Regions from separate parts of the Levilactobacillus namurensis genome, predicted to be linked through region 1. Evidence: predicted binding sites of a transcription regulator. Region 1 holds the regulator's gene; the other holds the start of a gene.
What was found. Region 1 encodes Rex, which represses fermentation and respiration genes when NADH is low (regulators of the CRP and FNR family bind a similar motif). Its sites were predicted from a motif close to TTGTGAANTANTTCACAA; they were not measured.

Region 1 (4,412 bases):
GAAGCTTCCCAGGATAGCCCGGATGTCGCCTTCGGGAGTCGTCGGGTGGTCATCCCAGAGCTCGTGTAAGACGGATTTCTTCGCGTGCAGGAGCGTTTGGTCTTGGTCGTAGTACCCGGTATCGACACCGGTCCCGAAGATGACCTGACCGGCCAGAGCGGGCAATTTACCTAAGATGGTCTTGAGCAGGGTGGACTTGCCCACGCCATTGGGGCCCACGATGGCGACGGCCTGATGCTTCTTGATGTCGAGGTTGATGGGTTGGCAGAGGACTTGATCACGATACCCCACGGCGGCGTTGACCACGTCGAGCACCACGTTACCGCTTTGCCGTCGGGGTGTGAACCGGAAGCGGGCGACTTTTTCGTCCGCGTCGGGCTTATCGATGCGGTCCATCTTCTCCAATTGTTTCCGCCGGGCCTGGGCCCGCTTGGTGGTGGACGCCCGCACGATGTTGCGGTTCACAAAGTCCTCCAACTTGGAAATCTCGGCTTGCTGCTTATCGTATTCTTTCCACTCTTGGCGTAAGCGTTCCGCTTTTTCGTCGATGAAATGAGAGTAGTTTCCTTGATAGTGGACCAACCCGCCGTGAGCCATATCGTAGACTTCCGTGGCCACGTGGTCGAGGAAGTACCGGTCATGGGAGACAATCAGGATGGCCCCCGGATACCCTTGTAGGTAACCTTCTAACCAAGTCAAGGTCTCAACGTCCAAGTGGTTAGTGGGTTCGTCGAGGATCAGCAGGTCGGGTCGTTCCAGGAGTAGCTTGGCCAAGGCCAGCTGGGTCCGTTGTCCCCCGGACATTTCGGTGATGGGCTTGTCGTAGACGCTTTCGTCGAACTCGAACCCGTGAAGGACCCCACGAATCTCGGCCTGGTAGCCGTACCCGTTCTGGTCGCTAAAGTCTTGTTGTAACTGGTCATAAGTACTGCTGACTTGTTGGAATTTTTCGGGGTCCGCGCTGATGGCGGGGTCACTCATTTCCGCTTCGAGTTCGTGAATTATCCGCTCCATGGCTTGTAGCTTGGCGAACACACTGAGCATCTCGTTCCAGACGGTTTTGGTCGAGTTGATTCCCGCGTTTTGTGCCTGGTAGCCGATGGTGAGGCCGCGCTTCTTGGTAATCTGACCCGCATCCGGTTCGGTTTCCCCGGCAATCATTTTTAATAGTGTCGATTTACCAGCCCCGTTTCGACCGACTAGTGCGATGCGACCGTGTTCCGCGACGTCGAGATTGACGTTTTGGAACAAGACTTCGGCGCCGAACCGACGGGAAACTTGCTGGACCTGTAACAGAATCACAAGATCGACCTCCTTTTAGTGCAGATAGCATGAATTGATACTGTCTATTTTAGCATATTCCCCGACCAGACCGAAATTTCGAAGAAATAGTGAAAAATATTTGCAATTTCTTTCACAAGCCCGGTGGGTATGCTATAATTTGAGGGAAAGTGAATTTCACATGCAAAAAGATTGTGTAAAAGAGTTATCGTTGACGGCGACCTTTCAACGGTAGCTGGCAATGTTGATTAGGAGGGTGTACCTTTGACAGAACAAAAAATTCCGCGGGCGACAGCAAAGCGGTTACCGATTTATTACCGGTACCTGAACATCTTGCTGGACGCGGATAAAACACGAGTATCTTCGACGGAGCTTTCCGAAGCCGTCAAGGTTGACTCGGCAACGATTCGGCGTGATTTTTCGTATTTCGGTGCTTTAGGGAAACGGGGCTATGGTTATGACGTGGAAAGTCTAATCAAGTTCTTCCGGAAGATTTTGAACCAAGACCGGTTGACCAATGTGGCCTTGATTGGGGTCGGGAACCTAGGACACGCCTTATTGAACTTTAACTTCCACCAGGACGGTAACGTCCGGATCAGTGCGGCGTTCGACGTCAATGATAAGATCGCCAACACGATTCAAAGTGGCGTGCCGATTTACCCAATGACGGAACTTCGGACCCAACTGGAAGAGCAACAGATTCAGGTGGCCATCTTGACGGTGCCATCAGAAGTTGCCCAACAGGTCACGGACGAAGCCGTAGCCGGTGGTGTGAAGGGAATCTTGAACTTCACGCCGTTGCGGGTCACGGTGCCCAAGGATGTTCGGGTCCAAAACGTTGACTTGACTAACGAGCTCCAGACGTTGATTTACTTCTTGGAACACTACAATAAAGATTAGACCAGAAGTCGTGGTTCGCGGAGAATCGCGGCTTTTTTGGTACAATCAAAGAGGCCTCATGGGGATGGCAAACCTAGACACCGGGTGGACCAATTAGCACTCTCGAATTAAGTTTGCCAAATTCCTTGATTTTTACTGGGAATAATCATATATTAGATATTGTTGATTAGCACTTATGTTAGTCAAGTGCTAACAGTGCTAAAACCTAGTTCATTGGAGGGATTCAAGTGTTAAAACCATTAGGAGACCGTGTCATTTTAGACCAACCACAAGAAGAAGAAGAAACGGTTGGCGGCATTGTGTTAGCAAGTAACGCACAAGAAAAGCCTCAAACGGCCAACGTTGTTGCAGTTGGTGACGGTCGGGTATTGGACAATGGTGAAAAGGTTGCGCCAAGTGTCAAAGTTGGCGACAAAGTATTGTTCGACAAATATGCCGGTACTGAAGTGAAGTACCAAGACAAGACGTACCTTGTTTTACACGAAAAGGACTTAGTCGCTGTCGTTGACTAAGACTTTCCCACTACTCATCCAGCAACACGATTAAAAATTTTAGTATGAGGTGAACGATTAAAATGGCTAAAGAATTAAAATTTTCTGAAGACGCACGTAGCGCAATGTTAGCCGGTGTCGACAAGTTAGCCGACACGGTTAAGACCACCTTGGGCCCTAAAGGCCGGAACGTTGTTTTGGAACAAAGTTACGGTAACCCAACCATCACGAATGATGGGGTAACGATTGCCAAGTCCATCGAATTGGAAAACCACTTCGAGAACATGGGGGCTAAGTTAGTCTCCGAAGTTGCTTCCAAGACCAACGACATCGCTGGTGACGGGACCACGACTGCCACGGTTCTGACGCAAGCCATCGTGAACGAAGGCATGAAGAACGTCACGGCCGGTGCGAACCCAGTTGGCATTCGTCACGGAATCGAATTGGCAACCAACGCGGCGGTCAAGGCCTTACACAAGATGTCTCACGACGTTAAGACCAAGGACGACATCGCCCAAATCGCTTCTATTTCTTCCGCCAGCAAGGAAACCGGTTCTTTGATTGCTGACGCCATGGAAAAGGTTGGTAACGACGGGGTCATCACGATTGAAGAATCCCGTGGGGTTGATACCAGCCTCGACGTGGTTGAAGGGATGCAATTCGACCGTGGGTACATGTCTCAATACATGGTTACCGACAACGACAAGATGGAAGCTAACCTGGACAACCCTTACATCTTGATCACCGACAAGAAGATTTCTAACATTCAAGACATCTTACCATTACTGCAATCAGTTGTTGAACAAAGCCGTTCATTACTGATCATTGCGGATGACATTACCGGTGAAGCTTTGCCAACGCTGGTTCTGAACAAGATGCGGGGAACCTTCAACGTGGTCGCTGTGAAGGCACCTGGCTTTGGTGACCGTCGTAAGGCCATGTTACAAGATATCGCCGTTCTGACGGGTGGTACGGTCATCACCGATGACTTAGGCTTGAACCTGAAGGACACGACCATCGAACAATTAGGTCAAGCTCAAAAGGTTAACGTGACGAAGGACAACACCACGATCGTTGAAGGTGCTGGTTCTAAGGACCAAATCGCTGACCGGGTAGCTGAAATCAAGGGTCAAATCGCTGACACGACCTCTGAATTCGACCGTGACAAGCTGAAGGAACGTTTGGCGAAGTTAGCCGGCGGTGTTGCTGTGGTTCGGGTCGGTGCTGCAACCGAAACTGAATTGAAGGAACGCAAGTACCGGATCGAAGATGCCTTGAACGCGACCCGTGCGGCCGTTGAAGAAGGCTTCGTTCCTGGTGGTGGAACTGCTTTGATCGACGTCATCAAGGACGTGGCTTCTGTGAAGGCTGATGGGGATGCCCAAACTGGGATCAACATTGTCTTACGGGCCTTAGAAGAACCAGTTCGTCAAATCGCCCAAAACGCTGGGGTCGAAGGTTCCGTTGTGGTTGAACACCTGAAGGGTGAAAAGCCTGGTATCGGCTATAACGCTGCTGATGACAAGTACGAAGACATGGTTGCTGCCGGCATCACCGACCCAACCAAGGTTACCCGTTCTGCTCTGCAAAACGCTGCCTCTGTTTCCGCATTGTTGTTGACTACGGAAGCCGTTGTGGCTGACAAGCCAGACAAGAACGCTGCTGCACCAGCTGCTCCAGCCGGCCAACCCGGTATGGGCGGCATGATGTAAGCCGTATCTCATTAAATTTGAATTTTCA
Region 2 (4,412 bases), 820 kb from region 1:
CAGTGAGATGGCGTTCAATGGTGCGTACCGGGCAACGGCTGTTGTCGTTTCCTGTTCTGGGAATCCCCGTAATGCGGCATCGGCCGCATCAGCTGCGATTTGAACTGGATTATCCCGAATGTTCGTCACGTGACATTGCGTCGCTGGTGTCCGCCGTGGTCGCATTTTTTGGGTAGCCATAATCATTTCTGCGAAGTTCAACTTACTGATAACTTCTTCGGCCTTCGCTGGTGTCATCGCGGTCGTCAGGGCAATAATGTCGTCCCGACCAACGTTCGGATCACATAGCATATTGGCAATCTTAGTGGAATCCATCGCCATGACCTTTTCGGCATTTTCTAATTTGATCCCGTACTTGGCAATATACAGATCAATCAAATCAAAATCCTTGGCAGGCTTTTGATCCATTTCAGTAACCTTGCCATTCTCAATCTTGATACTTGGCTTAGGGTCATTAGGCCCCATCATGGCAACGAAACCTTCTTCAGGCCATTCTTTGACAAATCCATCTAAATGAATGGGACGTTTTTCAAGTGCTTCAAAGCGTTTTTGACGTTTCAATTAAAGTTCCTCCTCTCTAGCGAATGTAAGACGGAAAATCAGCAACTGGCTTTTCGCCTAACTGCGCTAGTAGCTTCAGCCCAACTTCACGACCAGCAATCACAGCTTGCCGCACCGCACCAGAATCTCCACTAATATGAACCGTACCTTCGTTAGAAAAACTCGTACCATGACTCGGCGAAGCAAACGATAAGACATCGACTCCTGCTGTCTTGATTGCGGTATCGGCCATAACAACCCCGATTCCTGATGGAGCTCCACAAATCAAGCCATAAGCTTTCCCTTCAGGAGCCCCAAATGCCATATGTACAGCACCGGCTGCACGTGCAGTAAATTGAAGTTCCAAGTGTCCCGCAGCAGCATTATAAACATCACCAAAGGTTCGGCTTAAATTGTCCAATGCCACTTGAATGGCAGAACGGACATCAGAGGGATCATACCCTCCAATGAGAATTAGAACACCGTGTCCTGCGCCTCCCTTCGTATCACGGGGCCATTCCACATCAATAACTTCAGTGTTAGTAGCCTTAACAGCTTCATCCATCGCCATAATCTGTGGACCGGCTCCCGTTCGGGAACTTAATACCCCAATAACTGTGAATTTCTTGGAGACATGCAGATGATCCAATAAGATTGCATCCACACTGGGAATACACATTCCAATTGTGTCACCAGTCTGACTAGCTCCCACGAATTCAGGAACTACGCTGGTTGAGTTTAAGAAATTATCCATCATTATTCCTCCCGATGATTGAGAAGATGACGCCGGAAGCGTCATCCCCTGTTGCAGAAGTTCAGTTAAAACCCGATTCATTAACTGTTGTTGCACCATCATCTAGACACCCAAATAACCGTTACTTCTTTTGGGGCAAGATTTTTTCAACATCGGTATGTGGACGTGGGATGACGTAATTCGATAAAACTTCGCCAATATTTTCAGCAGCGGCAACCCCTGCATCTACAGCCGCTTTAACGGCACCAACATCTCCACGAACCATGGTCGTTACTAAGCCATGACCAATTTTTTCTTGACCAATCAGATCAACGTTAGCAGCTTTTACCATTGAATCAGCTGCTTCAATGGCAGGGACGAGACCCTTCGTTTCAATTAAACCGAGTGCTTCTTGTTCCATGACAATACCTCCAGTTATTACCAAGCAATTTAGTTAACTAATCAACAAGCCTAGCTCACTAAATTGCATGGCGGTTTTTGAAAACGTCTTCATTGTATAAAAGCCGGCTATCACTATTTTTAACAATAACCAGATATCTCTGACAATAATTTGTGGTTAGTTATGAGATAGTACTTAAAGTGCGAATATGTACAAGTCGTGCGAAAAAATGCGCTTGATTTCATATTATTATTTAGTTAAACTGTTTCTGTGATAGCGTTTTATTTGCTACGGGGACAATATATTCATCAATAGATTAATTGCTTAGTAGGAGGAAAAATATAATGCTCACTTATTCACCAAAACAAGAAGATTACCGATCCTTAGCCCATTCTTTGGCAACTTTTACCAGCCTGACCCAAATCAAAACGATGTTTTTTGGGTTTGGCGGTATCTTACTCGCTGATGATTTTGTTTACCTCAATACTGAGGCAATTGAGAGTACACTGGTCGATGAAACCTTTGAAAATTATGCCGTCTTCCCCGTTAGTCTCAATCAGCAACTCTGGGGCGCAGTTCTTTGCGAAACAACTGATGTTTCAAAGAAACGACTCTTCTTGTCACAAAGCTACTTGCAAAATATTATGAATGAAATTATCGACACCCCAACTTTAGGAACCGTCAAAGTCTGGGAACCCCTAACTTCCGATCAGGTTAGTCAGATCAACTACCTTCATGACTTCTTTGGTAACCATCAAACCGCCACGATGCCCACCAAGTCCTCTCAGCCAACTCGTGCTATGAAACTCGACCAGTTAGATGATCGGGATGCTGCTAGCCGTAGCATCACTCTAGCCGTTGACTACATTCACCAAAATATTCAACAGTCTCTATCCCTAAACGAAGTGGCTCAAAAAGCATTTTTATCCCCCTCTTACCTAAGTCGCCTTTTTAAAAAGTATCTGCACGTTAACTTTGTAGAATACGTTAACAACCAAAAGGTCGCTCTGGCTCAAGAAAAGTTGGCCCTGTCAACCGATACAATCCAGCAGATTTCTAATCAAATTGGATTCTCTCAAACCAGTTACTTTACAAAGATCTTTAAGCGTAAGACTGGCTTAACCCCTTCAGAATTTCGTCAACGAAATCATACGATTCAAAAAATTTATACCATTCCTAGGAAACTAGACTGGGAAAATAGTGAAAGTGTCTATGACGTCTCCAAGGATTTCTTCAAGTCCAATCACATCAAATACCTTGCAGATTCAACTGACGGAACGACCTACGTCAACCGGATTGGTGACCTAGGAGACACTGACGGCAATCGTGGATGGGTTTACACAGTAGATGGCCAGCAGCCTTTGCAATCCGCTGATGAAACGCCTGCCAACGATAAGTCAGTGATCCAATGGGTCTATACGGATTATTCCCAGGATTCTCAAAATAAATAGCACTAAAAAGATAAGCCAATGGTTGGAAAATTCCGACCATTGGCTTATCTTTTATAATCAATATGTAGACTATATCCCCCATACGTCTACTAATATCGCATTATTACTTCAACAGGACCTGCAGTCCAGCCGCAAGAACGCCCCCGACAATTGGTCCACACATTGGCACCCAGGCGTATTCCCAATGCGTCTTACCCCGGTTAGGTACCGGCAAAACCGAATAAGCTAATCGTGGACCCCAATCACGTGCCGGATTCAACGCAAATCCAGTTGTCGTTCCTAGTGCCATCCCCACAACCGTGATCAAAGTTCCCACGATAAATGGCTTTAAGCCTTGCGTAAAATCTCCTAAGTTCAATAGGATGAAAACAAACGCCCACGTTGCAATTAATTCAGACATAAAGTTTAAAAACGGGCTATAAATTGCAGGTCGAGTAGCAAAAATTCCCACTTGGTTTCCCTCCGACTCACTCTTGCTGGCTTTAAAGTGGGGATAAAAATGAATAATAACAATTGCAGCACCTACAAAAGCACCTAAGAACTGTCCTAATAGATACGGAATCACTTCGCTCCATGGGAAAAACCCAAAAGCAGCAAATCCAATCGTTACAGCTGGATTTAGATGACCATCTGAGCCTAATGCGCCCCCGACATAAACACCCATTGTCACCGCCAATCCCCAAGCTACGGATATGTACGTCCAGTTCGAACCCTGACCATATGTCTTTTTCAAATTAACACTGGCGCAGGTTCCGGCACCTAAAACGATTAAAATTAACGTTCCAAAAAACTCACCAATAAAACCATCCATTGTAAAACACCTGCCTTATCGTTTTATTTATTCAACAGCCTCGATTTTTAGTGTAGCATAGGGATCTATGCCGTTTTTATCTTAAATTAGCCTGACTGAAACAAGTATTTGCTAATTTAAAGGAAAATAGCAGGATAATGTAAGCGCTTTTATATTATTTTGCTTCATCTTTAAAAACCTTAAAAGGGCATCCTCAACGCACATGATACACGTCTGAGACACCCTTAATTAACCGATTATTTCTCTTCTAAATAAGCTTGGAATTCATCCAACTGTAAATCCTTCAAAGCAGATACCTCAAAGATTCGTTGAGCTCCTGCTTCCCTAAGCTGTTTTTCTGCCCACTTTAATTGATCTAGCGTCGTCGCCAAATCAATTTTAGTAACCACCCCTACTACCGGGCGACCAAACATCGTGCTAAAAGCTTCTGGAAAAATTAGACGCTGATCCGTAACACTCTGCAATAGTACCACAACA

Region 2: a site for Rex is predicted at 1,725-1,742, ahead of RIN67_RS06015 (BMC domain-containing protein). Genes of this name have one in related genera too.

What each region holds. Positions count from the first base shown of each region.
Region 1 is NZ_CP134159.1:2,069,499-2,073,910, reverse strand. Features, by position in the region: gene RIN67_RS09960 (ABC-F family ATP-binding cassette domain-containing protein) at 1-1,302, opposite strand, end outside; gene RIN67_RS09955 (redox-sensing transcriptional repressor Rex) at 1,546-2,181, shown strand; gene groES (co-chaperone GroES) at 2,409-2,693, shown strand; gene groL (chaperonin GroEL) at 2,756-4,384, shown strand.
Region 2 is NZ_CP134159.1:1,246,725-1,251,136, reverse strand. Features, by position in the region: gene RIN67_RS06025 (propanediol/glycerol family dehydratase large subunit) at 1-561, opposite strand, end outside; gene pduB (propanediol utilization microcompartment protein PduB) at 578-1,396, opposite strand; gene RIN67_RS06015 (BMC domain-containing protein) at 1,416-1,694, opposite strand; gene RIN67_RS06010 (helix-turn-helix domain-containing protein) at 2,018-3,124, shown strand; gene RIN67_RS06005 (MIP/aquaporin family protein) at 3,228-3,935, opposite strand; gene RIN67_RS06000 (EutP/PduV family microcompartment system protein) at 4,172-4,412, opposite strand, start outside.